Regions from separate parts of the Shewanella sp. 553 genome, predicted to be linked through region 1. Evidence: predicted binding sites of a transcription regulator. Region 1 holds the regulator's gene; the other holds the start of a gene.
The links. Region 1 encodes MetJ, which represses methionine synthesis genes. Its sites were predicted from a motif close to TAGACGTCTAGACGTCTA; they were not measured.
Positions count from the first base shown of each region.

Region 2: msrA (peptide-methionine (S)-S-oxide reductase MsrA) is a predicted target of MetJ. The motif match lies at 1,167-1,184, and genes of this name have one in related genera.

Region 1 covers NZ_CM181701.1:536,646-552,588, reverse strand. The annotation lists gene AC5YBZ_RS02535 (c-type cytochrome) at 1-13, opposite strand, end outside; gene AC5YBZ_RS02530 (c-type cytochrome) at 25-585, opposite strand; gene metF (methylenetetrahydrofolate reductase) at 788-1,678, opposite strand; gene AC5YBZ_RS02520 (bifunctional aspartate kinase/homoserine dehydrogenase II) at 2,052-4,445, opposite strand; gene metB (cystathionine gamma-synthase) at 4,465-5,631, opposite strand; gene metJ (met regulon transcriptional regulator MetJ) at 5,855-6,169, shown strand; gene AC5YBZ_RS02505 (sulfite exporter TauE/SafE family protein) at 6,276-7,004, shown strand; gene traF (conjugal transfer protein TraF) at 7,060-8,082, opposite strand; gene AC5YBZ_RS02495 (c-type cytochrome) at 8,661-8,990, shown strand; gene AC5YBZ_RS02490 (DUF3373 domain-containing protein) at 9,040-10,752, shown strand; gene AC5YBZ_RS02485 (tetrathionate reductase family octaheme c-type cytochrome) at 10,827-12,200, shown strand; gene AC5YBZ_RS02480 (ABC transporter transmembrane domain-containing protein) at 12,758-14,413, shown strand; gene AC5YBZ_RS02475 (peptidase domain-containing ABC transporter) at 14,410-15,943, shown strand, end outside.
Region 2 covers NZ_CM181701.1:2,043,322-2,059,264, reverse strand. The annotation lists gene AC5YBZ_RS09255 (glutathione S-transferase family protein) at 1-308, shown strand, start outside; gene msrA (peptide-methionine (S)-S-oxide reductase MsrA) at 607-1,086, opposite strand; gene astE (succinylglutamate desuccinylase) at 1,383-2,426, shown strand; gene AC5YBZ_RS09240 (thiamine pyrophosphate-dependent dehydrogenase E1 component subunit alpha) at 2,634-3,812, shown strand; gene AC5YBZ_RS09235 (alpha-ketoacid dehydrogenase subunit beta) at 3,816-4,793, shown strand; partial or broken gene AC5YBZ_RS09230 (dihydrolipoyllysine-residue acetyltransferase) at 4,804-6,397, shown strand; gene nadA (quinolinate synthase NadA) at 6,510-7,577, shown strand; gene AC5YBZ_RS09220 (methyl-accepting chemotaxis protein) at 7,940-9,928, shown strand; tRNA gene AC5YBZ_RS09215 (tRNA-Ser) at 10,191-10,278, shown strand; gene AC5YBZ_RS09210 (CopG family transcriptional regulator) at 10,613-10,804, shown strand; gene AC5YBZ_RS09205 (zinc ribbon domain-containing protein YjdM) at 10,978-11,322, shown strand; gene cls (cardiolipin synthase) at 11,467-12,921, opposite strand; gene AC5YBZ_RS09195 (endonuclease/exonuclease/phosphatase family protein) at 13,089-13,895, shown strand; gene AC5YBZ_RS09190 (RecQ family ATP-dependent DNA helicase) at 13,991-15,913, shown strand.

The DNA of each region.
Region 1 (15,943 bases):
TAACATGATTCATGGTCAGACTCCCTATTTGATCTCGGCAAAATACTTGGCTAACGCATCAATCTCTTCTGCGGTTAGCTTATTTGCAATGGTCCCCATCATTGCATCTACATCACCCTTGCGAGTGCCCGCTTGCCAAGCAAGTAACTGGGTCTTGATATAGCTTGCCTGCTGACCAGCAAGACGTGGGAACTGGCCCCCACCTATGCCAGACGGACCATGACAGGTGACACATGCTGGGATCATTCTGTCCCAGTCACCTTGATACACTAATTCTTGGGTTGGGTCGCTGTACACTGCGGCTTCACCGCGAAGGTGAACACTGACTTCAGGCACTTCTTGAGATGAGAAATAGTCCGCGACAGGCTTAATTGCATCACCTTGGAGCACCATAGACATAGGCGTCATGCTGGCATTTTGGCGTTGGCCTGTTTGGAACAACTTGATCTGCTGAGTGATATATTCAGCAGATAGCCCTGCTAATCTTGGGCCTAATGGCTCAACACCTTGCCCTGTTGGGCCATGACATGACGCACACAATTGTGCTGATGGCGGCATCGCCATTGGCTCTGCCAATAAAGGCATCGACAATAACAACAAAGCCGAACCTAACGTTATCGATCTCATAATATCCTCCCGATTATAACTGCCCTTAATGATAGAGGGATTCGAACGAATAAGGTAATGGATTTCATCAAAAAAATTATAAAAGCTCCCCGAAAAACAAAAACGCATCCGTTCAATAACAGGATGCGTTCAAACATAACGATGGCAACACAACCTAGACTTATTGCCCTGGACGAACCCCTAAAGTATGGCAAATCGCATAAGTTAGCTCGGCACGGTTCAAGGTGTAAAAATGAAAATCTTTAACTCCTTCTCGCGATAACACTTTCACCATATCAATGGCCACATTAGCACCTACCATTTGTCGTGTCGCAGGGTCGTCATCTAAGCCTTCAAATTGGTTATGTAACCAGCGGGGAATCGACACATTGGTCATGCCAGCAAAGCGTTTAAGTTGCTTAAAGTTGGTAACAGGTAAGATGCCTGGAATAATTTCAACATCAATACCCGCGGCCACGCAACGATCACGAAAACGTAAGTAGGACTCGACATCGAAGAAAAACTGCGTGATAGCACGGTTGGCCCCTGCATCAATTTTCTTTTTTAAATTAATCAGATCCGCTTGCGCATTGGTCGCATCAGGATGGCCTTCTGGATAAGCCGCTACCGAGATATCAAAATCGGCCACCGAACGTAATAGGCGCACCAAATCATTAGCAAATCGAGTGGGCTTGGCACTGCCCTCGGGTAAATCGCCACGCAGTGCCACTATGTCACGCACTCCGGAATGCCAATAATGCTTGGCCAGCTCAACTAGCTCTTCATCACTGGCATCCACTAAGGTCAGGTGCGGCGCAGCCACCAGATCGGTTTCTTTCTGAATGCGTTCAATCACCCCGTGGGTACGATCACGTACGCCGGAATTAGCGCCATAGGTTACCGAGACAAACTTAGGCTTTAACGGTTCGAGACGCCTGATTGAGTTCCACAAGATCTGTTCCATCTCAGGGGTGGCTGGCGGGAAGAATTCAAACGAGACGTTAATGTCACCATTAAGCTCAGACAAGCTTTGGTTTAATGAGTTTGCATGTTGCGCGTGGTGAAAAGCCATCTTTATTCCCTCAGACGTTCGACGATAGTACTTAGACGTTTGGACGTCTATATGTCTACATACTAGAGAAACTCAGTTCTAAGTCAAGCGTAAAAGTTAACCAAAATTAAAATAGTCTATTCGCCTCTACAACAAACCGATTACAGCATGAGCGACATGAGCATCAAGCCATTGTTACATAAAATGTATTACCTGCTTACCGACAAGGTGTTGCCGATATAACTACCGGCTGGATAACAGAAATTTTCCAAGAAAAAGCGAATAATGTGGCATTGAGATGAAGTATTAGATGCACTATATAGCGGCATTATCGACAAAAAAAGCGGCCCAAGTGCTAACTTGGGCCGCTTAAGGTATGACGTCTGAGAAGAGGTTACTCTTGCAATAGATCGCGGCAGATCTGCGCCAGATCCGATTGCACCGCAGCAGCGGTGACTTCACGGCCGGCACCTGGACCACGAATAATCAAAGGATTATCTTGATAAAAGTGACTACGAATCACAAACACATTATCACCGGGCGTTAAGTTAGCATAAGGATCGTTGCGATCCACCCACTCAATCCCGACCAGCGCTGCAAGTTGACCGTCACTGTGTTGCAAGGAAGCCACATAGCGCAACACTTTATTTTGCTCCGCAGCCGCTTGATATTGACGTAGCATCTCAGCATCGAGCTCACTGATACGCTCGATAAATTCAGCCAACGGGAGCTGCGCAAGATGCGGCGGCACTAAAGAGTGCAGCGCAATATCATCAAGCTCAATATCATGGCCTATCTCTCGCGCTAAGATAAGCAATTTACGCTGCATATCTCGCCCCGACAGATCGTCACGCGGATCGGGCTCTGTCAGCCCAAGCGCCTTAGCCTGCAGCACCAATTCAGAGAAGGGTTTAGTACCATCGAAATGTTCAAACAACCAGCATAAGGTGCCGGAAAAAATCCCCCCCACCGCTTCGATGGCGTCGCCACTGTTATGTAAATCATTTAGGGCATGTTGCACGGGTAATCCCGCACCACAACTGGCATTGTAGCGCCAAAAAAGTCGACGATTATCCAGCTGCTGTTTTAATTCTTGATAAAAAGGTAAAGGCCCACTGCCAGCCAGCTTATTGGCGCTAACCATATGAATACCACGGGCAAAAAATGCTGGATACTGCAACGCTAAATCGGCGCTAGCACTGATATCTAACGCGATAAGTTCATCACATTCAACATGGCGTAATCGTTCAAACAGGTGGCTGTAATCCCAAGGGGTTGCTTGCTCATTAAATTGCTGCTGCCAGTGATTAAGATCGATATCGGTCTCGCTTAATAGCGCCAGCTTGGAACTCAGTAATCCCACCAACTCGAGACTGACCTCAAGCTCCTTGTTTAATACCGGTCTCGCCCGCTTAAACAGCTCAATCCACGCATCACCAATATTACCAATACCCAGCAGTAATACTCCGATACGTTTACGCGGGCCAGCGCAGCGACGATGTACCTTTTGCGTCAATAGGCTCACCTGCCCCTTAGGGACCAAAGTGACCAAACTTAGGCCATCGTTACACAATGGGTGAGCATCGCGGCTTAATAGACGTGAAAAACCCCGGCGATAAAGTGCAGCATCGGCACTGACCAACGCCACTAAGCCTAAGTCTTGTCGCACCTCTAATGCATCGATCCCCAGTGCTTGAGTATTGACTTCAAATATCGCCCGCGCTTGTTTTTCACTCTCGTGGGTAAAGGCCAGCTCTGCAAGGCCAGACGCCGATGACCAGTAGGCCAAGGGAGCCAGTCCTGCCTTAGCAAAACACTCTAATAATTGAGGCAGCTCGGCATTAAAGCTTAAGCTAAACAACGACACGCTAGGTAGACTAGTAACGACGGGCGCGCTAGCCGATAAGCTCTTAGGCGCAATAAGCGTAAAATCGGTATGGGGCGCATAACTCGAGCGCACCGCTAGGCTCACGTTAGTGTCAAACAGTGGCTGTAAGGTACGGTTATGCAGTACCGGCGAACCAAGATGGGCTAAGCGATTAGCCTCAGTTAATGACATGCTTTTGAGCAGGCGTGCATCGTTAATGCGATTGGGATCGGCATTAAACACCCCTTCCACATCGGTCCAAATGGTCACCCGTTCAATATTGGCGAGGCTGGCCAGCAAGGTGGCGCTAAAGTCTGAACCATTACGGCCCAGCAACAGGGTATCGCCCTTATCATTAGCACAGATAAAACCGGTGATCACTAGGCGTTCATTAGGGTGAGCATTCAGCATCGCCTGCACTTTTTGCTTTGATTGCCCTATGCGAATTTGCGGTACCGCCCCTTCATCGGCCACTAATAAAGTGCGCGCATCCACATCGACTGCCCCGACGCCTGATTCACGCAGCAGCGCGGCAAGTAAACGCGATGACCAGCGCTCGCCAAAACTAACCACTTGATTGCGTTGGTAATCCGTTAAATCGGCAAGAGAAAGTAATGTGCTGAGTTGGGATTTATCGGTCGATAGACGCTCGCGCAAGCTGCGCGCCTGTTCGTTAGATAACAGTTGCTCGATCAGATTTTGCTGGTAACTGATCAACACTTGCAACTCTTCTTGCCACAACAGACCGGACTCGGTTAGCTCAAGTAATTTATATAAAAAATTAGTACTCTTGCCCGCAGCAGAAACCACGATGAGATCATCGCTATGGCCATGGGTGAGTAATATATGAGCGACACGGCGGTAACAATCTGCATCCGCTAAACTAGAACCGCCAAATTTATGCAAATGACATCGTGTCATTTTTTGCTCCTCAATACCTTTAACAACTTACCGCGATAGCCGCATCTAAACCCGCTTGAATATCTGCCACCAGATCGTCACCATCTTCAATCCCAACAGATAAACGAATAAGGGTATCTTTCACCCCTGCCTCTAAACGAGCCGCTGGCTCCATCGCTCTGTGGGTCATGGTAGCAGGAACCGCCACTAAGCTCTCTACTCCACCCAAGCTTTCGGCTAAAGAGAAGTATTCTAACGCATTTAAAAAGGCAATAAGCTCTGCTTCGCCACCTTTTAACTCAAAACTGAGCATGGCACCAAAACCTTTTTGCTGTTTTAACGCGATCTCATGGCCTGGATGGTCCGCCAAACCAGGATAATAGACCTTATCAACGGCGCGATGACGGGTTAGCAAAGCCAACACCTGCTGTGCGTTGGCTTGATGCTGACGCATTCTCACCGCAATTGTTCTTAAGCCGCGTAGGGTCAAATAGCTATCGAAGGCTGAGCCGGTTAACCCTAAGGTATTAGACCACCAATGTAACAGCTCACCCACTTCAGCATCTTTAGCGACAACCGCGCCGCCGACCACATCGCTATGCCCGTTGATATATTTAGTCGTTGAGTGGATCACTATGTCAGCGCCGAGCAACAGAGGTTGTTGCAAGATAGGCGATAAAAAGGTGTTATCGACTACCACTAGCGCCCCCACTTCATGGCTCTGGCTCGCAATCGCTGCGATATCGACCACGCGCAGTAATGGGTTCGAAGGGGTTTCTAACCAGACCATTTTAGGTTGGCGAGCAATAACGTCTGCCAAAGCAGCGGCATTCGTTTGGTCAACCACTGCCAGTTTAAATGCCCCTTTCTTGGCGAGGTGGGTAAATAGTCGATAGCTGCCGCCATAGCAATCGTGCGGCACCACGAGTAGATCATCGGGCCCCAGTAAATTGGTTACTAAGGTGATGGCCGCCATGCCAGTGCATGTCACTATGCCTGCCGCCCCACGTTCCAGCTCCGCTATGGCGTCAGCCAAAATACAGCGAGTCGGATTACCCGAGCGGCTATAATCAAAATCTCTCGGTTGTTGATGGCCATCAAAGGAGTAATTGGTCGACAAATAGATGGGCGGTACAACGGCACCATATTGGGTATCGGATTCTATCCCCCCACGCACAGCTGCCGTGGCTAATTTACGCTCAGTCATCTTTTACTCCTAAAGTTAAATCGGCGGCAGTCATCTATACTTTATAGATGTCTGGACGTCTAAATGTACCTAAGGCAAGCGGTAGCGTCAACATATTTAGACGTTTAGACGTCCAAACATGTAGAAATCTATTTGCAATTAACAAAAATTAGAGGCAATAATTTGACTGTACCCGGTAAGGGTATAAAATCTGCCCCGAATTTGAGAATTAACAGGTGAGTCAATGACTGAGTGGAATGGCGATTATATCAGCCCCTATGCTGAACATGGTAAGAAGAATGAGCAAGTGAAAAAAATCACTGTCTCTATTCCCCTCAAGGTGCTTAAGATTTTAACCGACGAACGCACTCGTCGTCAGGTGAATAACTTACGCCACGCTACAAACAGCGAATTGCTTTGTGAAGCTTTTTTGCATGCTTATACTGGCCAACCTTTACCCCATGATGATGACTTGTCAAAAGACAAACCCGACAGTATTCCAGCCGAAGTGAAAAAGCTGATGACTGAGATGGGCATCGAATGGGAAGACGTCGAGTAAATCGACTTTACCTATCCTGTTTTGCTAAAGAGGGATCGCACTGCGATCCCTCCTCTTTATCACGTCTAAACACACTGCAACCCCTGGTGGTATAGTGCCTGAACTTATGATTGATCCCATGATCCTTGGCCTAGCGTCGCTGATCATCTTTATTGGCGCCCTAACCCAAAGCCTGATCGGTTTTGGCTTAGCCGTTGTCGCCTCGCCGTTACTCTATCTCGTCGACCCAAGCCTAGTGCCCGCACCTGTCATTATGATGGGCTTTTCTATCGCCTTACTCACCCTGCAAAGAGAGAGGCGCGCACTGGAATTTAACGGCTTACAATATGCTTTACTGGGGCGTATCCCTGGCGGAATATTAGGCGCAACCTTATTATTGCTAGCACCACAACCAGTATTGGGATTAGCCATTGCAATCATTGTGGCTCTAGCCGTGGTTCTGAGCCTATTGAAGCTACGTCTCCCCATAAATCGCAGTAATCTTTTTATGGCGGGCATATTGTCGGGGATCTTTGGTAATATCGCCGCCATTGGTGGACCGCCAATGGCTATTTTACTCTCGGGAAAAGACGCCAAACAGTTTCGCGCAGCCTTGTCAGCCTTCTTCATCTTTAGCTCAATGATCGCCTTAATCATTTTGGCTTTCAGTGGATTACTCACACTGCGTCATCTGTATCTTTCACTGCTATTGCTACCATCGGTCCTGCTAGGCTTTGTAGTTGCTAATCGTATTGTCGGCGGCATCGACAAACAAAAAACCCAACGCCTTACCCTGATATTGTGCAGTGCAAGTGCGCTGATCTTAGCGGTAAAATCGATTATAGAACTAACGTAACGACCTCAAATAGGTGTCCGTAAAAGGGAATAAAAATCAGCAAACAAGATAATCACTAAAAATGATATGAGGTTCGGATCACGCCCCCAATGGCATCATCACTGCCAAACAGCCCGGTTAAGTCCAGATTAAAGGTGCGACCAATACTAAAGCCTGTACCAACCGAATACAGGTCGATTGCGGTATTGTTTAAATTGTGGCGATAACCCACACGTAGCGCCAACCAATCCGTGGTTTTTAGCTCCCCTGCGAAGCGCCAATATTGTGTACTAACCACTTCATCGAAACCTTGATGAGCATTCAAATCGATATCACTTGTTAGGGTAAGTGCAGCCCAATCATAAGCCACCCCAGCAGTATATAAAGGCTCAACTCGATAAGTAAATTGCCGCCCTAATGACTCTACACTCTGTTGTTTTGAGTCGATTAAATTGCGTCCAGACAAGCCAACGGTTAGCCCATTAAAAGGCTTAATTACCACACCAACATCAAGATTAAATACCGTATCATCATTACGATAGGGAGAATCATTACCACTATCAAAAGTCACGTTATTCGCATTAACTACATAATTGTAAGTGTCGATACGCTGTATTTTGGGCGAGAGCCCAACCGCTATTGGCATGTTGACAATTGATAGAGGAAAACTCAATACAACGCCAACATCAGACACTCCCCCCGACACCAACGCCCCGAGAGAGCCTAACTCTGAAACATTTGCAGAATTGTTAACATCAAAATGGTCTAAATTGCTTTGAATCGCATCTGCAACACCTACCGCCTCGATATAAGTCTTATGAAACAGTGTCATTGGCATCTGCACCGTCGGCAAGACAATCGATGTACCTTGTGTCGCAGAGGTTCTCTCTGCTTGCGGCGATGCAATCCCCCGCGCCTCTTTAGTCGCATCTAACACTGACAAGGCAGGATGATTGAAGAGATCTCCATGTTGATGACTTACGGCAACGTGTGAACTGTTTAAAGCAGAGTTATGTACACCATCATATTGCTGCTCGGCAAAGGAAAACCTAGTGAGACTCATCAGCGTGATTAACACTATTATGCTAAGGCACTTCATTCCCTTTTCTCCCCCCTCCGAATAATGGTCATTTTAAGCGTGTTGAAAGATTAGTACGCTCGATTGTTAAAGATAGTTCATTTCTTAAGTGCTAGATGATATGGCAAGTAAAAATACTGATATTTAGCCCGTATTTAACCTTTACTCCCCCAGCCTCTGCTGCGTAAATATGCTCGATAATCCACTATGGCTGATAAGATCAAAATACTGCCCATCGCGACGTATTTCCCAAAAATAACGCCCCCTTTCGACGACAATCACAGCGTTAGCGATAACAAGTTCATTAACATTACAGCCATTATTTAGCAGATGTTTAACTACAAAAGTGTGATTCACCTCCACCAGTAATTGATAGCCAACACCTCATCCCTGCAAAAACAGCAAACAATAAAAGGCTTTTAATACAAAAACTTAAATCACATCAATTAGATTAATATCAATGATATTTTTATCAATTAGATTTTTATTGTAAAGGTGATCAACCTCAAACTCACATCTCGACTCCTTTAGTAAACTTTTTAACAACAAACACCCGCTTTGTTTAATAAAAAATCACCACGGGTGGTGATTAAGGAAAGATGATGAAAAACATAGTAAAAATTGCAACGTGCATCATGCTCACATTCTCGTTAGGCGCCCAAGTTTATGCCGTAGATGGCGGTAACCCGAAAAAAGGTAAACACCTCTACAAGAAAGAGTGTAAAGCCTGCCATAGCAAAGGCGATGCGGGCGGTGAAATCACTCCGATGAGTAAAACCATGAGCCAGTGGGATCGCTATTTTAAACGTGATCAACACAAGGTTAAGCCTGAGGTTTTTGAGCAACTCTCCGAAAAAGACCGCTTGGATATTCAGCAGTTTCTTTATGACCATGCGGCAGATTCCGATCAACCACAGACTTGCGGTTAAGACTCACTAAGCCCATCTACTGCGCACCTCGCGCGACGGAGAGACAAAGATGCGTACACTACTATCGATTTTAATTGCCAATGCATTAGCCTTTTCTGGCGGCGCGTACAGTGCCGTTCAAGAACAACAAAAGCTGGCAGACTTAAAACAGCAACTAGCTGAGCTATCAGAAGAAATTGACGATATTAATAGCCGCGTAGACAAAAATGAGCGCCACACAGCACTGGATAGAATCCAACTCACAGGAGATTTTCGTACCAAGGCTCATTCATTGCATTATCAAAATGTCACTTGGAACCCTGCCATCAAAGTTGACTTCAATGATTTTGGCCAAAAAGCCATGTCTGGCACCTTTGGAATGCCAAACGATGCCAACTCGCCATTAGGCAAGATGTTAAGCGCCAACCCTGAATTAGCCAGTGCGTTCCAAAATGGCATGTTGCAGGGAGTAATGCCTTATGTGCTGGCGCCCAAATCGGTACAAGATATCGATAATGATATTTTCTATACCACCCGCCTCAGACTCAATCTAAAAGCCAAAGTATGGGACAACGTTGGCTTTTCAGCTCGATTAAGCATGTATAAAAACTGGGGGGACTCAACTGGCACCCAAGTATTTGATTCATGGCGTTCGTTCACCATGGATGGCAGTAGTAGCGGCAATACCAGCGGCGACTGGCTCAGAGTCGAGCGCGCCTACTTCGACTGGAAAAACATCGGTGGCACCAACACCTATCTTTCTATCGGTCGTCGTCCCTCAACCTACGGCCCACCCTCTCATTACAGAGAAAACGAGAAGCGCGGCGGCACCCCATCAGGTCACTTAGTCAACTTTAACTTCGATGGCGCCACCTTAGGTTACAACTTAGGCGAGATCACTGGTATTGATGGCCAAGTAGTGCGTTTCTGTTACGGCCAAGGCTTTGAGTCACAATGGGGTAATGGCGAAATGTTTGGTGATATCGTCACCAAAGACACACATCTAGGTGGTTTTAATATCGACGCCATCAACGACGGTAACCACTTCCTGCAATTTACTCTGTTTGGTGCCAAAGACATTAACGACGGCTTCAAAGGCACCATGGCTTTTCCTACTCAACTGGCAGGCATTTTTGCCCCAACCATGTACCAAGATATGCAGAAGTTTGAAAACTTCAACTTTCAAACCCGGGTACAACCTAGTGGGGTGATTGGTGACATGTATTTAGGGGGGGTCGGTTACGCCTATGAAAGCGATGAGGATATGAAGCTATTCGCCTCTTTTGGCTGGACACGAGCCGAAGGCAACGGCAATGCCGGTATGTTTGGCGGCATGTTAAGTGATGCGGTATTTGAAGCACAGCTCAACGCCGACGGCAGCGAAATTATCATGATGCCAGACGCCGCCGATAGCGCCGACACTAAAGATGGGTACGGCGTTTATGTCGGCATCCAAATTCCGGCGCCTTACGGTAAGTTAGGTCTGGAATATAACTATGGCTCTAAATACTGGACTCCGTTTACTCAAGCGCAAGACGATCCTATTGGCAGTAAGCTTGCCACCCGTGGTCATGTTGCCGAAGCCTACTACATGTTTGATATCAACCCACGTATGTTTATCAAACTGGCAGGGCTGTATTACGACTATGAATACACAGGTAGCGGTACCCCTGTTGGCGCGCCGCAAAAAATTGATGATGTCATTGAAGGCGGCGCTTATTCGATGCTGCCTGTGGTCGACACCGCCTTTGACATCAATGCCTCGTTAACAGTCAACTTCTAAACTTAGACTATCCCCCGGCTCACGCCGGGGGTAGGGATCACCCTATGAAACATCCACGCTTTTTAATCTCGATAATGGCCATGGGTCTATTGGGACTGGCCAGCGCCAATGCCGCAGACAATCCCCATAAAGACGCCATTGAAGGCCCCTTTACCCAAGGGACACAAGTCACGGCACAATGTGTTGAATGTCATGAAGATCATGCTAAAGACTTTATGAAATCATCCCACTGGACGTGGGAATTGCAACAAGAACTTCCCGGACGCACAGTTAAACGTGGCAAAAAAAATGCCATCAATAACTTTTGCACCTCAATCTCGGGTAACGAACCCAGGTGTACTAGTTGCCATGCCGGTTATGGCTGGAAAGACGACAGCTTCGACTTCACCGACATGACCAAGGTCGACTGCTTGGTCTGTCACGACACCACAGGGACCTATATTAAAGATCCTGCCGGTGCGGGTGAAGCGCTAGCCAAGGTCAACCTTGAGCGCGTAGCGCAAAATGTCGGTATGCCAGTCCGCGATAACTGCGGTACTTGCCACTTCTATGGCGGCGGTGGAGATGCGGTTAAACATGGCGATCTCGACTCCTCCATGGCTTACCCAGATAAGGCAACCGATGTCCATATGGACAGCGATGGCAACGACTTCCAGTGCCAAACCTGCCATGCTACCGAGCAACATCAAATCAGCGGTAATGCCATGGGTGTATCACCAGGCGGCACGAATGACATTGGCTGTGAAAGCTGCCATGAAGCTGCGCCTCACAGCAATAACCGCCTTAACACCCATACCGCTAGTGTGGCTTGTCAGACATGCCATATCCCCTTCTTTGCGCGCAATGAGCCCACCAAGATGAGCTGGGATTGGTCTACTGCTGGTAGCGATCAAGAAGAAACCGTCGATGAATATGGCAAGCACACCTTTATGAAGAAAAAAGGCAGCTTCGTGTGGGCTAAGATGGTAGCTCCTGAATATGCTTGGTACAACGGCAAAGCCGATGCCTACATGGTCGGCGATAAAATGGATCCCACCAAGATAACTAAACTGACTTACCCCATAGGCGATATTACCGACGCTACCGCTAAGATCTATCCGTTCAAAGTACACAGAGGCAAACAGATCTACGATAAGAAACAAAATATCTTTGTCACGGCCAAGGTTTATGGCAAAGGCGGCTACTGGAAAGATTTCGACTGGGATAAAGCCGCCAAACTGGGTATGGAAGCTAACCAAGCATTAACCGAGCAAGGTATCACATACAGTGGCGAGCATGGCTTTGCTGAAACCGAAATGTGGTGGCGTATCAACCATATGGTATCACCATCAGCTCAAGCTCTTAAATGTAACGACTGCCACAACAAAGGCACTCGTATGGATTGGCAAGCCTTAGGTTATGACGGCGACCCGATGAAAAACAAGCAAGGAGTAAAGCACGCTAAGTAAAGTTAAAAAGCGAGTCAGTATCCCTGCAATAACTGACAATGACTCCCCCGAAAGCCGGGGAGTCATTGCTTTAACAACACGAGACACTTTTTTGATATTAGGCTAGGGCCTGTTGAGCTTTGCAGGTTAAATTTCGTTCGAGACTGAAACGTTTTAATCGAGGCGAGTGGATTGCAGCCTAGTCATCTAAGCAAAATTCACTTAACAAAGAGTAAAACGTTTTTAGCCGAACCCTTCGGGCAGCGTTTGTTGATCATTTCTACTGCGTTCTCAGCTTGTTATGTAGAATAACTACACCACAAAGCTTCTGCCTTGTATAAATCCCCAACAATTGGCTACAAAAATAACCTTGAAAGATCAACAGGCCCTTGCGATTTGCAGTCAATTTATGCCTTACCGCCAGCCGCTGTCGACTTATGTTCTGAATTCCCCCATTCGTAAATAGATAACTTTGTTCAATTTACAGCCTATAGCCATAATGCTAATGTTAATGTTAACAAAAAGTAAATACCAACTATTTTTCTGGGCTCCAGAAAGCGGCACAGGGTGGGTAACTCATGATTCAATCCTTTCGTCTATTGCTCAACAATAAGTCTTTTGTCGAGCTTTTACTATCGTCGACAATGATCAATTTGTTATCGCTAGCACTGCCATTAACCATGTTACAAATCTACGATCGCATCTTACCCAATGAAAGCTTCGGTACCGCAAGCATTTTAGCCATTGGCGTGAGTCTTGCCATTTTACTCGAATTACTCTTGCGCTATGCTCGTAGCTGGTTACTCGGTGCTTCTGCTGCAAACTTTGAACTAAAAACCACCACCCAAGTGGTAGAGCGCCTACTAAAAGCCGACTACCAACAGCTAGCTTCATTAGGTACAGGTAAAGTATTCCACGCTCTGAATAGTATTAGCACAATGCGCGAGATTTACTCAGGCCAAGCGGCTGTCGCATTAATGGATTTGCCATTTGTCTTTATCTTCCTTGCATTAGTCGCCTATATTGGTGGCCCATTAGTCTTTATTCCGCTAGTGATGTGGTTGCTTGTGGGGCTACGAGTGTGGCAAATCGGGAAACAGTTATCGGCGGCCACCAGTGAGCTGGCCACCAGCGACAATGAGCGTACGAGTTTACTCATGTTAGTGTTATCCGGACTGACGACCACTAAATCAATGGCGCTAGAATCGCGGATCACATATGCCTATAAAGAAATTAACCATCGACGTTTAGCACAGCAAAACCAAGTTGATTGGCTCTCTTGTAAACTCCAAGAGCTTATTCAGGGGGCTGCACAGGCAACGACTTTAGCCATAGTGTTAATTGGTTGTTTTGAAGTCCTCAATGGCGACCTCACCACAGGTGGCCTAGCTGCATGCTCCATTTTAGCTGGCAGAGCAGTTGCCCCATTAAGTGCCATAGGCAGTTTACGGGCAAAATTTATTGCCGCTCAAAATGCGATGTTGGATGTCAATGAGATCGTGGCTACCCCCCAAGAGTCCTTTAACGGCAAACAGCGCTATCAGCAAAAACTGCCCGCAGGTCCCATTAGCTTCCAGCAGGTGAGTGCCAATCAAACCAGTGCCAAATTAACTGACCTCAACTTTGAGATCCCAAGCGGTAGCATGGTCACTATCACCTCTAATCCTCTGACACATGCTAGTTTGTTGCTCAGTACTGTCGGCGCATTTCACCAAGTAACACAAGGCCAAATTACGATTGCAGGCATAGCCCAAGGTGACCATGATGCTCACGAATATCGCCAGTCCATCTGTTATGCCCCGCCTTGGGCGACACTCTTTTCAGGATCAATTTTAGATAACATGACCCTATTTAGGCATGAGCGTGACAGTCAGGCGATGGCATTGGCCGATCAGCTAGGATTAGCCGATACGATTGCCCAACTTCCAGCTGGATACCAAACCAGAGTAGCGAGTAACGATAACCACCTACTCAATCAAGGCGCTATAAAACTGATTTCTCTGGTAAGAGTATTGGCGCAATCACCTTCAATACTGTTACTCGATGAACCTATGGTGTCACTCGATGCTGACTCTCAGACACGACTGTTGTCCTTATTAAAAGAGAGTAAAGGAGAAATGACCATTCTGGTTGCGTCCCACTTTAAGGATGTCGCTCACATCAGTGATTATTGCATTAATATTGATCAAACAGGCTCAGTGTCCATGGCTCCAACAACCGAGGCTGCAGAATGAATAACGATAACAAGCAATATCAAAACCTCAAGACACCATTGGTTAACCTCCTAAGCCAATTGGGGTTAAACGGGCAATCCAGCAACGTACAACAAAGTGATTTAGCCGATGAATTGACCTATTTAGAAGCCTACATCTTACTCAAAAAACATCATGTTGGCGTCAGTGTCCAAGCCATAGATTCGGCACTTCTGAGCCACAGCATCTACCCCTTTCTCTTACTCCCCGTCGATGGCGAACCCATAGTTGCCCGCCGAAGCGAGCAACAATATCAATACTTGGACAAGCACCAACAATGGACCAAACTAAACTCACTGCCATCTCATGGTTATGTCTTTATTATCGACAGCTTGCCTTCGAGTGCTAAGAAAGCGAGTTCATTCGCCACCCACTTACGCAAACAACGTAAGTGGTACGCACCGGTATTTTGGCTCAGCCTTCTCTCAAGTTTAACGGGATTAGCTATTCCCTTATTTACCATGGTGGTTTATGACAGAGTCATTGGAGGGCAAGCACCAGAAATATTGCCCAATATCGCTTTGGGCGCGATATTGGCATTGGGCATATTTATTGGAAGTAGATTGATCCGCGCCAGAGTGGTTGCCACTAGCAGTAATCGCTTTGCTCGCGATCTGTCAGGGATCACTTTTAACCGCTTACTGAGCATGCCACTCACTGTACTCTCACGTGTTGGGCTGTCAAACCATTTAGCCAGAATACGCAATGCTGAAAAAGTACGTAGCCTTATCTCTGGCCCCAATGGTACCGGCCTGCTGGATCTCCCTTTTACCCTAGTAGCGCTGATAGCCATAACCTTACTCAGTGGCTGGCTGGTGCTGGTGCCCTTATTGATGTTACTGCTATTCTACTGGATCATGAAGGTGCTCACTCAGTTTGCTCAAGCAGCCAGCCCCACCATCAGTAACGAATATCAGGCCAGTCTCAATGAATTAGCCAAGCAACTGCTGCAGTTGAAAGCAGCTGGTGAAACCCAAGCTTGGTACCGTCAGTTTGTACGCCGCTGCCAAGAGCATTGCCGGCAACAATTTTTGTATAATAAGCGCGCCGGACTCAACAGCGCAGTTGCTCATGCGATGGGGCTTTTTACCGCGCTGGCCACAGTATTTACCGGTGTATTTTTAGTGCTCAATCAAAGCATATCACCGGGTGAATTGATTGCCTGCGTCATGCTCATTTGGCGGATTACTGGGCCAGCACAATTGGCTTTTGCATCGCGACCAAAACTCACCATGATGAACGGGGCAATCAACCAATTTGATCGCTTTATGGCGGTCACCACTGAATTTAATCAACTCAGATTAGACGCACCAGACAGGCAAAAACCCCCAGCAATTTCATTTAAACACCTTACACTACGTTACAGCGCCGACAGCGAACCGGCCTTATCTGGTATCACTTTTGATATAGACGCTGGCGAGACAGTGGCCATCATTGGCCCTAACGGTTGCGGTAAAACCTCATTATTGCTCAGCACTATAGGAGTCATTGATACTCAAGCGGGCTACGTCA
Region 2 (15,943 bases), 1.5 Mb from region 1:
TCCAAAAAAGCATGGGTAAAGAGTGTGACGAAGCCGCTGTGCAATTAACGCTGACAGAAAAATTACCGAGCCATTTCGATTACCTCGAACAGCAGTTAGCGGGTAATGATTATTTTGTCGCGGGAAAGCTCACCTTAGCCGATCTGGCTTTCAGTTGTCAGATGGTGAATATGGAGCACGCTGGTGAGACGATAGATGCGGCGCGCTGGCCATATTTGAGTGCCTTATATTTACGGGTTAAGGCGCGTGCATCGATGCAAGCCTTGTTACCGGCAGAGCAAACCATCATTGCCAAAATAACGGCCTAGTGATAACTCTGCTCTAGCTTTTGCTGGTGCAGGGCGCAACTAAGGCTTAGTTAGCCCGCGTGATCCTAACATTAGGTAGGCTGCAGTACAGGTTAGGCCGTTACATAAATGGCCATGATGGATAACTGATTGAATTGCCTTACAGATGAGACCAAAAAGCGGCTAATAACCTAATAGGTTAGCAGCCGCTTTTTTTGGATAAAACAAACGTACTATCTCGCTGCTCCGATCAAGAGTAACTTACTGAAAGTGGCTCTAAGAATAGCAGAGCAGGCTAAATACTGCGATTAACGGCTACTTAATAGGTCAAGTGACAACTGGGTAGCTTATTCTTTTCTAAGTAGTTTTGGTGATACTCTTCGGCGCGGTGAAACGGCATCGCTGGCACGATTTCTGTGACAATTTGGCGCTCCCCCCATTTTCCGCTTCGCGCTAAGGCAAGTTTCGATTGCTCAGCGGCCGCTTTTTGCTGCTGATCGTAAAAAAAGATCGCGCTGCGATATTGATGGCCTATGTCACCGCCTTGCATGTTGAGCATGGTCGGGTTGTGATTAGACCAAAATACGGCTAACAGTTGTTGGTAACTAACTTGGTGTTCGTCATATTCAACTTGAACCACTTCAGCGTGACCGCTATTACCTTGTTTGACTTGCTCGTAAGTGGTGCGCTTATCGTCACCGCCCATATAACCACAGCTTGCTGCTGTCACCCCTTCAATTTGTCTGAAAAAGTACTCAACACCCCAAAAACAACCAGCACCAAATGTGGCTATAGCCATTTGTACACCTCATGACTTTTAATTGATATGCCTATTCACCGGTAGAGGATGAAGCGCTTAGCATCACCTTACAACTAAAATAGACGTCTAGATGGCTTTATTGTGTGGTGGCTTGAATGAGAATGCAAGCTTAATTTATCGGTTACTGAGTTATTATGTGGTGACAAATGGCTGTCTGATCCGTTAAATGGTACTATCAGCCCTTGATAAACATAATACTAATAAATCCAAGGAGTCATGCCTATTACAGCAGATCAACATGATCTGTAAGGTATGAATAATGTAAGGAGTTTTGTGTGCCACAAGCACTAAATCTGTCGAATGACTTTTTGCAATTTACCCTCGCAAATCCAAAATCTATCCCAGAGCCGTTGACCTTTACCATAGGTGAACATACCCGCGTACATGTTTGGGATACCGGCGTGATTGCATTTGAGCCTTTATCTTGCGGCGATGCACCAGTCAAAAATATTGTATTGTCCAGTGCCATACACGGTAATGAAACCGCGCCCATTGAACTGTGTAACACGCTGATCACTCAGTTGCTCAGCGGTCAAATCATCACGCAGCAAAGGTTACTCTTTTTAATTGGTAACCCTGCGGCTATTTTAAATGGCACCCGTTTTGTCGAAGAAAACCTTAACCGGCTTTTTAGTGGGGCGCACTCCAGTGGGCAAGGACTCATCAACGCCGAGCGTGTGAGAGCCAAGAAGCTTGAACGTTATGTCGATCGCTTCTTTACTGGCGGTCAGCCTAACTCGCCGCGATATCACTACGACCTACACACCGCTATTCGCGGCTCCAAGCATGAAAAATTTGCCATTTATCCCTACCGTCAAGGTGCGCCTTATAGTGGTGAACAACTGATGTTTTTAGCCGCTTGTGGTATTAAAACAGTGTTATTTCACCATGAGCCAACCACCACCTTTAGTTATTTTTCTGCTCATAATTATCAAGCCCATGCGTTTACTATCGAACTTGGCAAGGTTATGCCGATGGGCCAAAATGATATGACACGCTTTATTGCGCTCAAAACAATGCTAATTCAATTAATTAAAGGTGAGCCTTTGGCATTACCTGCATTCGATCCTAGCCAGCTAAACCTCTATCAAGTTAATCGCTCTATCAATAAGGGTTATGATGATTTTGAGTTTACGTTTGCCAATGACGTGGAGAACTTTACCGCGTTTCCTAAAGGTTATGTGTTAGCTAAAGAGGGGGGGGCAGAGGTTAAGGTCGATGCTGCATTCGAGTCTATCGTGTTTCCTAATGCCAATGTGCCCGTTGGGCAAAGAACGGTGCTCTGTTTGGTGCCCGCAGCGGATTATCGGGTTGACTAAAGCCTTAGCGCGCTAAGGATTGTAAAGCTATATATACATCAATGTTAGATGCTAGTTATCCCCTTTAAACATGTTGGGCTTGATAGGTAGTTTACGTTAACGTAATTTAAACCTCACGTGTGAAGCATAATAATGGCCAGTGATTAAGTGTTACGCTTAATCGCTGGCAAATAAATAACAAGAAAACTCAGCTGATAAGAGAATAGTATGAGCAACACTAAGAGCACAACAGAAACTGTCCATAGGGTCAGCTTTCTTGATAAGGATTCGCTGTCAATCCCGATGTTAAAGATCCTTCAAGCAGACGGCACCACGTTTGAAGAAGCGGTATTACCTGTGATTGACCAAGCCTTAGCTGAAAAAATTCATGACACGTGCGTATTCACCCGAGTACTCGACGAACGTATGTTAGGTGCACAGCGTCAGGGCCGCATCAGCTTCTACATGACTTGCACCGGTGAAGAAGCCTCTATCGTTGGCAGCGTCGCGGCGCTCGATGATGAAGATGTTATCTTAGCGCAATACCGTGAGCATGCCGCGCTGCGTTACCGTGGATTTACCACCGAGCAGTTTATGAACCAGATGTTCAGTAATGAAAAAGATCTGGGCAAAGGCCGTCAAATGCCGATTCACTATGGTAGCAGTGCCTTACATTATCAAACCATTTCATCGCCACTGGCGACGCAAATACCACAAGCCACTGGGGTCGGTTATAGCCTTAAAATGCAGGGTAAACGTAATGTTGCTATCTGTTATTTCGGTGAAGGTGCCGCCTCTGAAGGAGATTTTCACGCCGGATTGAATATGGCCGCCGTGCTCAAGTCGCCGACGATTTTTTTCTGTCGTAACAACGGCTATGCCATCTCAACGCCGACCAGTGAGCAGTTTGCCGGCAATGGTATTGCTAGCCGAGGGGTGGGCTATGGTATGCACACCATACGCGTAGATGGTAACGACATGTTAGCTGTGCTTGCCGCTACCCAGCAAGCCAGAGCCTATGCGCTAGAGCATAATGCGCCAGTACTCATTGAAGCGATGACCTATCGCTTAGGCGCACATTCATCGTCTGATGATCCCTCTGGCTATCGCTCCAAAGAGGAAGAGGCGAAGTGGCAACAGCATGATCCCGTGCAGCGTTTTAAATTGTGGATGATCAATAAAGGTTGGCTAACCGAAAGCGATGACAGCGCACTGTATGACAAATATCGTCAAGAGGTGTTAGCCTCGGTTAAAGTGGCTGAAAAGCTGCCTGTCGTGACCATAGATGAACTGATAACCGATGTGTATGACACGCCAACGCCGCGTCTCGAACAGCAACTCAAAAATCTTAAACAACATATTAAAAAATATCCAGAGTCCTATCCAAATAGCGCAGGGAGAGTCTAAATCGTGGCAAAGATCAATATGTTACAAGCCATCAATGATGCCTTAACCATTGCAATGGAAACCGACGAAAAAACGGTATTGTTTGGTGAAGATGTAGGCCACTTTGGTGGCGTATTTCGTGCCACCTCAGGCTTACAGGAAAAATTTGGCCGCGATCGCTGTTTTAACACCCCACTGACCGAGCAAGGCATTGCCGGTTTTGCTAACGGTTTAGCCTCAAACGGCATGACCGCGATTGCCGAAATTCAGTTTGCCGATTATATCTTTCCTGCCATTGACCAAATCGTCAACGAGTCGGCCAAGTTTAGGTATCGCAGTGGTAACGAATTCAACGTCGGTGGCATCACTTACCGCACTCCTTATGGCGGAGGTATCGCTGGTGGTCATTATCATTCGCAATCACCTGAAGCTTATTTCACTCAAACCGCAGGCTTAAAAGTGGTTGTGCCACGAAATGCCTATCAGGCTAAAGGGTTATTATTAGCGTCTATTCGCGACAACAACCCTGTGGTGTTTTTCGAGCCTAAACGCTTGTACCGCGCCAGTGTCGGTGAAGTCCCTGAAGGCGCCTATGAGATAGAGCTAGGTAAAGCTGAAGTGGTTAAAGAGGGCACCGATATCACCTTACTGGCTTGGGGGGCGCAGATGGAGATCATCGAAAATGCAGCTTCGATGGCAGCCAAAAAGGGCATTTCATGCGAAATCATCGATTTACGTACACTTGCCCCATGGGATGTTGAGACCGTCGCGGCGTCAGTTAAGAAAACCGGTCGCTTGCTCATCAATCACGAAGCGCCATTAACCGGTGGTTTCGCTGGTGAAATTGCTGCCACGATTCAAGAAGAGTGTTTCTTGTATCTTGAATCTCCTATTAGCCGAGTGTGTGGCCTAGATACGCCTTACCCCTTGGTGCACGAAAAAGAATATATGCCAGATGCGCTCAAAACGTTTGAAGCGATCAAAGCATCGATGAAATATTAGGAGCGCAGGCATGATTAAAGAATTTATTTTACCCGATATAGGTGAAGGGGTCGTTGAGTGCGAACTGGTCGAATGGTTGGTAAGCGAAGGCGACATGGTGGTTGAAGACCAACCCATTGCCGATGTCATGACCGACAAAGCCTTAGTGCAAATTCCCGCACCCCATGCAGGTATTATCAAAAAACTTCATTACAAAAAAGGCGATGTCGCGAAAGTGCATGCACCACTCTACTCGGTGGAGCTGGATGATATTGCTGAGACTGAATCATCGGAGGAAGCGGCCGTTAACTCAGCTAACGTTCAAAATAATTCATCGCAAGATAATGCCAGCACAAGCGCAGTGGGCACCGCCATTGAAGAGTTTTTACTGCCTGATATTGGCGAGGGGATTGTCGAATGTGAATTAGTGGATTGGTTAGTCAAAGAAGGCGACATGGTGGTTGAAGACCAACCCATTGCCGATGTCATGACCGACAAAGCACTGGTGCAAATTCCAGCCATAAAAAGTGGCAAGGTTGTCAAACTGCATTATCGCAAAGGCCAAACTGGCTCAAGTGCATTCACCGCTATTTGCTATCGAAGTGGAGGTGGAGTCGGCGCCTGCAGTTCAAGCTATGTCGCCATCGCATGCCGCTAGTGCTCATAATGCGGCGACAGATAATGACACCTTAGACGTCGAGGGGACATTACCAAGCAATGGTAAAGCACTCGCCAGCCCAGCGGTAAGACGTTTGGCGCGCAGTTATGATATTGATTTAGCCAAAGTGCCTGGTACAGGCAAACATGGCCGCGTCTATAAAGAAGATGTCGAGCGTTATCGTGGTGGCGAAGCGGTTAAAGCCAAAGCGGCTAAAGCTGCCAGCAGCGCCGAGCAGATCGCCACACCTGTGAGCCATCTACCTGAGCGAGTCGAACCTATTCGTGGCGTTCGCGCCGTGATGGCGAAGATGATGATGGAGTCGGTATCGACCATACCGCATTTCACCTATTGTGAAGAGTTAGACTTAACTGAGTTAGTTGCCCTGCGCGAATCGTTGAAGCAGCGTTATTCTAGCGATGAGTTAAAACTCACTATGATGCCGTTTTTTATGAAAGCGATGTCGCTGGCCTTAAGTCAATTCCCCGATATTAATAGCCGCGTGAATGACGACTGCACCGAGCAGACTTTCTTTGCTTCGCACAATATAGGCATGGCGGTCGACTCGAAAGTGGGTTTATTGGTGCCTAATGTGAAAGATGTGCAGCTTAAATCGATTCTTGACGTGGCCAGTGAGATCACTCGGTTAACTAAAGATGCGAGAAGTGGCAGGGTGAGCCCGCAGGATCTTAAAGGTGGCACCATTTCTATCTCTAATATTGGTGCATTAGGCGGCACCGTCGCAACGCCTATTATTAATAAACCTGAGGTAGCGATTGTGGCGCTGGGTAAACTGCAAACGTTGCCGCGCTTTAATGCGCAGGGCGAGGTGGAGGCCCGTAGGATCATGCAAGTCAGTTGGTCGGGTGATCATCGCGTTATCGATGGCGGTACGATTGCGCGCTTCTGTAACTTGTGGAAACAGTATCTTGAGCAGCCTCAAGAGATGCTGCTGGCCATGCATTAACAAAAGGTTTTTTTGAAAAAGAGCGCCTAGCGCTCTTTTTTTTTAATGCTATTAATCTTTGGCCCGAATTAAGTATAATAACGCAAATTAATCCACTACTTTTGGTTTAAGCATGAGTCAGTTAGCTCCAAGTATTGCAAACATTCAATATCCATTTCCCGCTAAACCTATTCCGCTAAATGATGAGCAAAAACAGCATTATAAGGCGCGTATTAAGCAGCTTTTAAAAGAAAAGGACGCGGTGTTAGTAGCCCATTACTATACCGACCCAGAGATCCAGGCATTAGCCGAGGAGACTGGCGGTTGTGTATCTGACTCACTTGAAATGGCGCGATTTGGGCGCGATCATCCAGCTAAGACATTGATTGTAGCTGGGGTTAAATTTATGGGCGAAACCTCAAAAATCTTGAGCCCAGAAAAAACCGTCTTAATGCCCACCCTTGATGCAACTTGCTCATTGGATGTTGGTTGTCCCATCGAAACCTTCAGTGCTTTTTGCGATGCTCATCCCGATCATACCGTAGTGGTTTATGCCAATACGTCTGCAGCGGTCAAAGCCCGCGCCGATTGGGTGGTCACATCTAGTATTGCACTGGAAATTGTCGAGCATCTAGATAGCGAAGGTAAAAAAATCATCTGGGGCCCAGACAGACACTTAGGCAGTTACATTGCCAAGCAAACTGGCGCCGAGATGTTGATGTGGCAAGGTGAGTGTATTGTCCATGACGAATTTAAGGCCAAGGCCTTGCGTGAGCTTAAAGCACTGCATCCAAATGCAGCCGTGTTAGTTCATCCTGAGTCACCCGCCAGTGTGGTCGAGTTAGCCGATGCAGTGGGCTCAACCAGCCAGTTGATTAAAGCTGCACAATCAATGGATAACGACACCTTTATAGTGGCAACCGATAAAGGCATTTTCTATAAGATGCAGCAAGCTGCACCTAACAAGACATTAATCGAGGCGCCCACTGGTGGTAACGGAGCAACGTGCCGAAGTTGTGCCCATTGCCCATGGATGGCGATGAACGGCCTACAAGCCATTGAGGCAGCGTTAAGTGACAGTGACAGCGCACAACATGAGATATTTGTCGATGAGTCCTTGCGTCAAAGGGCGTTGTTGCCTTTAGACAGAATGCTCAACTTTGCCAAAACGTTAAATATGCAAATTAAAGGTAATGCCTAACACCGCCATGGAGCAGCTGAAAAGTGGTCAATAAGGCTGTAAATTATCCAACAGTTAAGTAAACTTGATATTAAGCAAAAAAAGCGCCTTTAAAGGCGCTTTTTTTATGCCTGAATTTGTTCTAATGCCGCGCAGTGCTAGAACAGAGGCGCATTGCACTTCAATACTGAAGGGTTAAGTAACACTGTCTCATTGGGTTGGCTTTAGCCTATGTTTTGTTAGCATTTTCATTACATTTGGATTGTGTGCTAGTGTTTATAAACCAAGACCTCATGCAGCGATCCAGTGGATCATATTACGGAGTGTCTTAATCAGATGTTAATACTATGGCTTAAAATATGCGGCGTTAGGGATAACCAATCATGAATATGCAATGGGTAAGCAATCTTTCAATTAAAAATAAACTGTTACTTGTTATCGTGCCGCCTATCCTTGGGGCATTATTTTTTGGCCTATATGTTGTTTATGGTCAATATCAAATGCAACAAGGACTGAGTCAAATAGAAACTCTGGCTGAGTTTTCACAAGTGAACAGTAATTTAGTCCATGAATTGCAAAAAGAGCGCGGCATGAGCGCCGGATTTCTTGGATCAAAAGGTCAAGCATTTGCCGATAAGTTGCCTAGTCAACGTCAGCTAAGCGATCAACAAGTTGATACATTTAGATCCTTTACCTTAAACCATGCGATCCCACCTGATTTTGCAACTCAGATGAACAGCGTTAACAGTATGCTGAGTCAACTCGATGAGGTGCGCCGCCGTATCGATCAACAGACCATTAGTGTGGCAGAGGAGGTGCAGTATTATAGCGACCTCAATACGGCATTATTAGCGATTGTCGACCACGCCAGTCAGCAGGGGGATAGCCGCGCTATTGCCATTCAATCTGCTAGTTTCGCTGCCTATTTGCAGATGAAGGAGCGTGCTGGTATCGAACGAGCCGTATTGAGTGCCACGTTTGGTAACCCCAGTTTTAAGCCCAATATGTTTCTTAAATTTGCGACACTAGTATCAGAGCAAAATACTTATAAAGAGCGCTTTTTGGCATTGGCGACACCTAAAGTTAAAATGGCGTATCAACAACTTGCTAACTCTTCAGTATTTACCGAGGTTAACCAGTTACGTAGCATTGCATTTAGCCAAGACCCACAGCAATTACAAGCCAACAGCTCACCTCAATGGTTTGCCAAGTCGACCGCGAGAATAGAAGCCCTTCGGCAATTTGAACAGCGTTTATCTAGCGATCTGCTTGCCGATACTCGTAGTGCTTTGACTCAAGCCACCACCTTGATGATCAGCGCCATCGTGTTGATGCTGACCTCTGGTTTAATCGTGATTTTGTTGTCATTGCTTATTGGCCGTTATCTACATGGCTCACTACGCAGCCTATATAATAAAGTGACCGAATCGCAGCAACATTTTGACTTGAGCGTAAGGGTCGATATTGTTGGACGTGATGAGATTGCGCAGTTGGGGCAAGCGTTTAACCATATGATGGCTGATTTTGATACGGTTATCGGTTCGGTGCGCACTAATACCAAAGGCTTGCTCGATGCTTGTCAAGAGATGGAGGGCTACGCGCGTAATATGCGCGAAGATGTCACTCAAGGTCATAGTGAAGTGGATCAAGTTGCTTCTGCAATGACGCAGATGAGTGCCACGGTGCAAGAGATTGCTCAAAATGCGGTGCAAGCATCAGAAGCGTCTGCAAAAGCCAATAAAGAAGCCCAAGAGGGTAGTCAGGAGGTGGAACGTACGGCTCAGTCTATCAATCAGTTGGCGATTGAAATTGATGAAGCGGCGCTCGCCATTAATCACCTTGATAAAGATATTAAAGGGATTGTCGATGTGCTTAGCGTGATCAGTGGCATCGCCGAGCAAACCAATTTATTGGCACTTAATGCCGCTATTGAAGCGGCTCGTGCTGGTGAGATGGGCCGTGGGTTTGCTGTGGTGGCCGATGAAGTCAGAAGTCTGGCTCAACGGGCACAGAGTTCGACAGAAGATATTCGCAGCATGACAGAGCGCCTAGAGCGAGGCGCTCGCCTAGCGGTAAAAACGATGGAAGCGGGCAAGGCGCGAGCTGAAACCAGTGTTGTGGAGTCTCGCCGCGCAGGTGAAGAATTAGTGCGTATTGTGCGTGAGGTCAGTGTCATCGATAGCATGAACGAACAGATCGCCGCGGCAACACATCAACAGTCGGCAGTCTCTGAAGAGGTGAATCAAAATGCGATGAAGATAAGTGAGATTTATCGTAACACCCATGATGTATCCGATAAGCTCAGTCAACTTAATGAAGCCTTACTTAACGATGTCAGTGCGATGTCACAACTCGTAAGTAAATTTAAGTAACTCACTTGCTAGTGAGTAGGGCGGGCGATTTAGGTTTTCATCTGATGATTTGCATATGCATCATTTTGTGCCCTACAGAACAGATCTTAGATATTTTAACCAGAGCCTGACCAGAATAGGACAGGGAAATAGGGGAACTGGTGAACTATTATGCAAATGCTTGACGCTGTTGTTTTATTGCTTGACCCTGTTTAGTGATTTGCGTAAAGTGTCGCTCCGTTAGCCGCATCGAATCCTAAGGATCCGATAAAGTTGATGATACGGTGAGATGTCCGAGTGGCCGAAGGAGCACGCCTGGAAAGTGTGTATACGGTAACGTATCGAGGGTTCGACTCCCTCTCTCACCGCCAAATTAAAAGAACGGGAATCAGTAACTTACTGGTTCCCGTTTTTGTTTGGTGCCTTTTCGTAATTTTCACCACTTTCTCTTTACCTTTTCTTGTTCGAATATCTTCCTGTTCTGCTCGCTATCGACCTATTGGCTCCCTAGCCACACCTAGCTCTTTTAGTGCCTCCGATCTATCTGAATCGGTCATTCAAGCTTGTAGACGCGATGTCAATATACATTACTGATTAACTCGTCTGAATAGTTGTCTTTTTAGAGTCAACTTATTGCAATGGTAGGCATTCAAGGGGGGATTGATTATAATCAGATGATAATGTTTAGGTGTAGGTCTACTCTCAATGGAAAATAAAACAGCGCGATTTACCGTATTACTCGATCCCGCCAAGAAACAAGCTTTTGAGCAGCTTTGCGCGTCTCAAGATTTAACCCCATCGCAAGTGGTGCGCCAGCTTATTCGTGGCTACCTTGAGCAGTATGATGTGAGCTATGGTCAACAAAAGCCGATTCATAATCCCAAAGTGAGAAGCTAATTTAGTTTTACAGCATTGTCACCAAAGTTGGCTAGCTGAAACATGATAATTTTATTATAATACTATTATCATTTTTGGTCAGAGCGAACGTCAAAGGCATCATGTATGCGAGGCGATTATTGCTATAGATAAAGCTTTGACTGTTATATTTTGTAAATTAAAGAGAATTAGTGATGAGCGATATAATCCCACCATGCCCAAAATGTGAGTCTCCTTATGCGTATTCAGATGGCACGCTATTGATCTGCCCTGAGTGTGCGAATGAATGGAATCCCAACGAAGAGATCGTTGATCCAGATGCCATCATCTTAAAAGATGCTGTGGGTAACCTATTGGCCGAAGGTGATAAGGTCACGTTGATCAAAGATCTTAAAGTGAAAGGCTCTTCACTGGTACTTAAAGTCGGTACTAAAGCTGTCATTAATCGTTTCGTCGATGGTGATCACGATATCGACTGTAAAGTTGATGGCAATGGTCAAATGATGTTGAAATCGCAGTTTGTCAGAAAACAAAACTAAATTCTTATTAGTTTTACTGTTAAAAATACCTGCTATGAGCAGGTATTTTTTTGCCTGAAATTAACTAATGAAAGTGCAGATATGAGCATTTTTAAAGGTTCTTAGCTAGGCTATTCATCGGATAATGGATGTAACGCCCCCATATCATAACAAGGGACTAAACAGATAAAATAGGTGTTCAATAAAGCGTTTATAAAGCGCTCTATTTTGCCAGCGAGTTAAATTGAGCTGCTCAGCATTATCAATATATTGCTGTTGTAATTGGGCTAATTTAGCGGCAAAAACGACATCATCAACAGCAAGCGTGAGTTCAAAATTAAGCCATAAACTGCGCATATCCATGTTAACTGTGCCGATAAGGCAGTGTTCATCATCGATCATTACCGATTTGGTGTGTAGTAGACCGCCATGAAATCGATGAATTTTAACCCCCGCTTTAAGCAACTCACCAAAGAAAGAGCGACTGGCCCATTTCACCATGGTGGAGTCGTTTTTACGTGGAATGATAATATTCACATCGACGCCGCGGTGAGCGGCGGTAGCCAATGCGTCGAGTAAGTTTTCACTGGGCACAAAGTAGGGGGTGGTGATAACAATTTTGCGTCGAGCTTCATAAAGACTTTGCAGCAACACTTGATGGATCACCTCTTCTGGCATCCCCGGCCCCGATGGGATCACTTGTACCAGAGAGGTTGAACAGGGCAATAAATGCCCATCAATAGGTTGCTGAGGCAACTCGCGCTGGTTGGTTTCCACTTCCCAGTCCCACGCGCTCACTGCGCTGACAACTGGCACCACGGGCCCTGTGATACGTACCATGACATCAATCCATTGGCCCACACCTTGAGTTTGCTTAAAGTATTGCGGATCGATGAGGTTCATTGAGCCGGTATAAGCAATGGTATTATCGATAACCACAATTTTTCGATGCAGACGTAAATCCAGACGCCGAAAGAACATTCTCAGTGGACTCACAGCTAATGCGCCGACGACTTGAATGCCATGACTGCGTAGTTGACTTGGCCATTTGGATTTGAAAAATTGGCGGCTACCGGCAGCATCAAGCAGCAGCTTTATCTTCACTCCTCTAAGGGCTGCGCTGATCAGGGCTTGGGCCACATTGTCGGCTTTACCACCTGGATGCCAAATATAAAACTCCATGATGACGCTCTGTTGGGCGGCATCGATATCGGCAATGATTGAGTTTAAGATCTGCTCTGGCGTATGTTGTAGCAACAGGTTGTTGCCGCTTAGAGAGGGAATAGCCAGTTGGCTGTCACACAATTTACTAATCGAAACACCGTAGTGACTTTGACAGTGTGGTTGGTGTTGAGGATGCTGGTACAGTTTGGCAAACCACTGGCCGTAGGGCCTAAACATCGCCTTAGACCGGCTGGCCCTTGATTTCCCTAAGTGCAACTCGCCAAACAGCATGTAAGCAACAATACCGATAAAGGGAAGAAAGTAGATAACCAGTAACCAAGAAAATGACACCCCAATGGTGCGGCGTTTAATCACTACACGTACAGCCACCGCTCCCAGTGTTAACCAATAGAGCAGTACACCCGCAATGGTCAGTATTTGATAAAAATTTTCCATAATTGTGTGGCACTTAGCCTTGGTTGTTGTAATGGAGCACGCTATGCTTGATTGTACTGATTAATCATAATAAAACGTAGCTATACACACAAATTCGAGTGAATTATAGGCTTAAGTAAGGAAAGTGATTGGTTTCAACACGAGTAAAAGTAGGCTTAGGGGCCATAATGCTTCTATTGCCATTGTGTTATGTTGTTGTCGTGCAGCAGCTTAATGGAAGTGCCGAGGTGATGATGAGCCAAGTTGAGCCGATGTTTGTGTCACAATGCCAGCATGCCGCTTCGTCAGAGGCATTAGACAGAGAGGGCTTACTCAATATCGCGGTATGGAATATTTATAAACAACAAAAACCGCAATGGCAGGCTGTGTTGCAACAACTGACGTCTCAAAGCGAGTTAGTACTATTACAAGAGGCGCGTTTAACGCGGCGTTTTGCCGGCTATTTACAACAACAGCAACAACATGTAGTGATGGCAAAAGGGTTTAAGTGGTTGAATGTGCCCATGGGAGTGATGAACCTCTCTTGGCAATCGGCCTATGAAGCCTGTGCTTTTCAAGCCCGAGAACCGCTTATCCGCTTTGCTAAATCGACCTTAATTGCTCAATATCGGCTGTCGAATGATCAATCTTTATTGGTGATTAATTTACATGGGGTGAATTTTGATTGGCGCCTTGATACTTACCAAGCTCAGTGGGAGCAGATCATTAAAAAAGTAGCGCTACACCAAGGGCCGGTGGTGCTTGCCGGTGACTTTAATACTTGGCGAGAGGGGCGGTTACGCGTTGTCGCTCAGCTTACTGAGCGGCTTAAATTGAAAGAAGCTAAGTATCATATTGATCATAGGCACAGAGTCTTTGGCTTACCGTTGGATCACCTTTATTACCGCGGCTTAACGTTACTTGAAGCCGAGTCATTTAAGACTAAGGCGTCAGATCACAACCCCATAGTGGCTAAGTTTGCACTGACCCCTTAGCGGGTTCTTATTGATATACGCAGCGATACTTGCCAATTCAAGATAGGCTAGGCAGACTGGCCTCCTTTAGGGCTTCTCAGTCATAGGCTTTTATTGTGCAGCAACTTTTACAACAGTATTTTGGTTTCGCTACGTTTCGCCCAGGTCAGCAGCAAGTGGTTGAAACCATTATGGCTGGTCGCAGTGCAGCGGCTATTTTCCCCACAGGCTCGGGTAAGTCTTTATGCTATCAATTACCCGCGTTAGCGTTACCGCATTTAACCATTGTGGTGTCACCTTTATTGGCCTTGATCCAAGATCAACTGGCTTTTTTGCATCAAAAAGGCATCGCGGCTGCAAGTATTGACTCCACCCAAACCCATGAACAAACCCAAGCGGTTATGGCAGGGATCCGCCAAGGGCAGATTAAGATTTTAATGATCTCTGTTGAGCGGTTTAACAATGAACGCTTTCGGCAATTTATCGCTAATGTGCCCATCTCATTGCTGGTGGTCGATGAAGCCCACTGTATTTCAGAGTGGGGGCACAATTTTAGGCCCGATTATTTAAAACTACCTCAATACCAACATGATCTTGGCATTCCTCAAACCTTGTTGTTAACGGCAACAGCCACACCACAAGTGATTGAGGATATGGGGGCTAAATTTAACATTCCCCGTGGTGATATTGCGCTAACCGGATTTTATCGTGCTAATTTACACCTTAATGTGAAAGGGGTGAGCGGCAAAGATAAGCTAGCGACATTGATTGACTGGCTACGACCTCGTCAGGCTCAGCACGGCATTGTCTATGTCACCTTACAGCAAAGTGCTGAGCAGGTGGCCAGTGCACTTAATCGCGCCAATATAGCGGCTAAGGCTTATCATGCGGGTATGGAGAGCGATGTTCGTCAAGCCATACAACGTGATTTTATGGCCGGAAATTGCCCGATCATTGTGGCGACCATCGCCTTTGGTATGGGGGTCGATAAACAAGATATACGATTTGTAGTGCATTATGATCTGCCTAAATCGATAGAAAACTATGCTCAAGAGATAGGACGAGCCGGACGCGATGGCTTACCATCGGACTGCTTAGTCCTTGCCAACACCGATAACCTCAATGTGTTACAAAACTTTGTGTATGGGGATACGCCCGATAAACAAGGTATTGCTTACGTGTTACATGAAATCGTCCAAACCAAACAACAGTCGTCACAATGGGAAGTGATGCTCAATACTCTCTCAATGCAATCTAATGTGCGCCTGTTAAGCTTAAAAACCTTATTGGTGTATTTAGAGATGCTTGCGGTGATCAAACCCGCTTTTAGCTATTACGCCGAATACCGTTTTAAGTTGTTGTGCAGTGAAGAGGAGCTTATTGCACGCTTTAGCGGTGAGCGTCAGGCATTTGTGCACGCATTGCTCTCTAGTGCCAATAAAGCCAGAATTTGGTATACCATCGATTTTAATGCGCTGAATCGGCATTATCCGAGTGACCGTAGCCGGGCAGTATCTGCTATCAATTATTTTGAAGAGAAAGGCTTGATAGAATTGCAAACTAAGCAAATGACTGAGGTTTATCAGCTGCTTGAGTTTGATGAAAAGATTGATGCTTTAGTCGAGAAATTATATCTGCAGTTTTTACGTAAAGAGCAAAGTGAGATTGCGCGGATCCAAGCCATGGTTGATATGCTAGGCAGTGACCAATGCCTAACCCGCAGATTGTCAGCCTATTTTGCCGATGAACAGTTGACGCAAGACTGTGGTCATTGCTCGGTATGTACACAAGGTGCGGCTGTGTTACCCCATAACACCAGATTGGCGCCACTTGCGAGCCAACCTTTTGCAGCGCTGTGTGACGGATTATTGAACCTATTAGGCGAACGAGCCGATGCCAATATGTTAGCCCGTGCCTTATGTGGCTTACCTACACCACTGTTTACCAAACTTAAATTACGCCGTGATCCTAACTTTGCAGCGCTAGAGTCATATCCGTTTGCCGATGTGAAAGCCTGTTGCCAGCAGCATTTAGGTTAGTGCGCCTAGAACGTGCAGTCGCGTTGCACC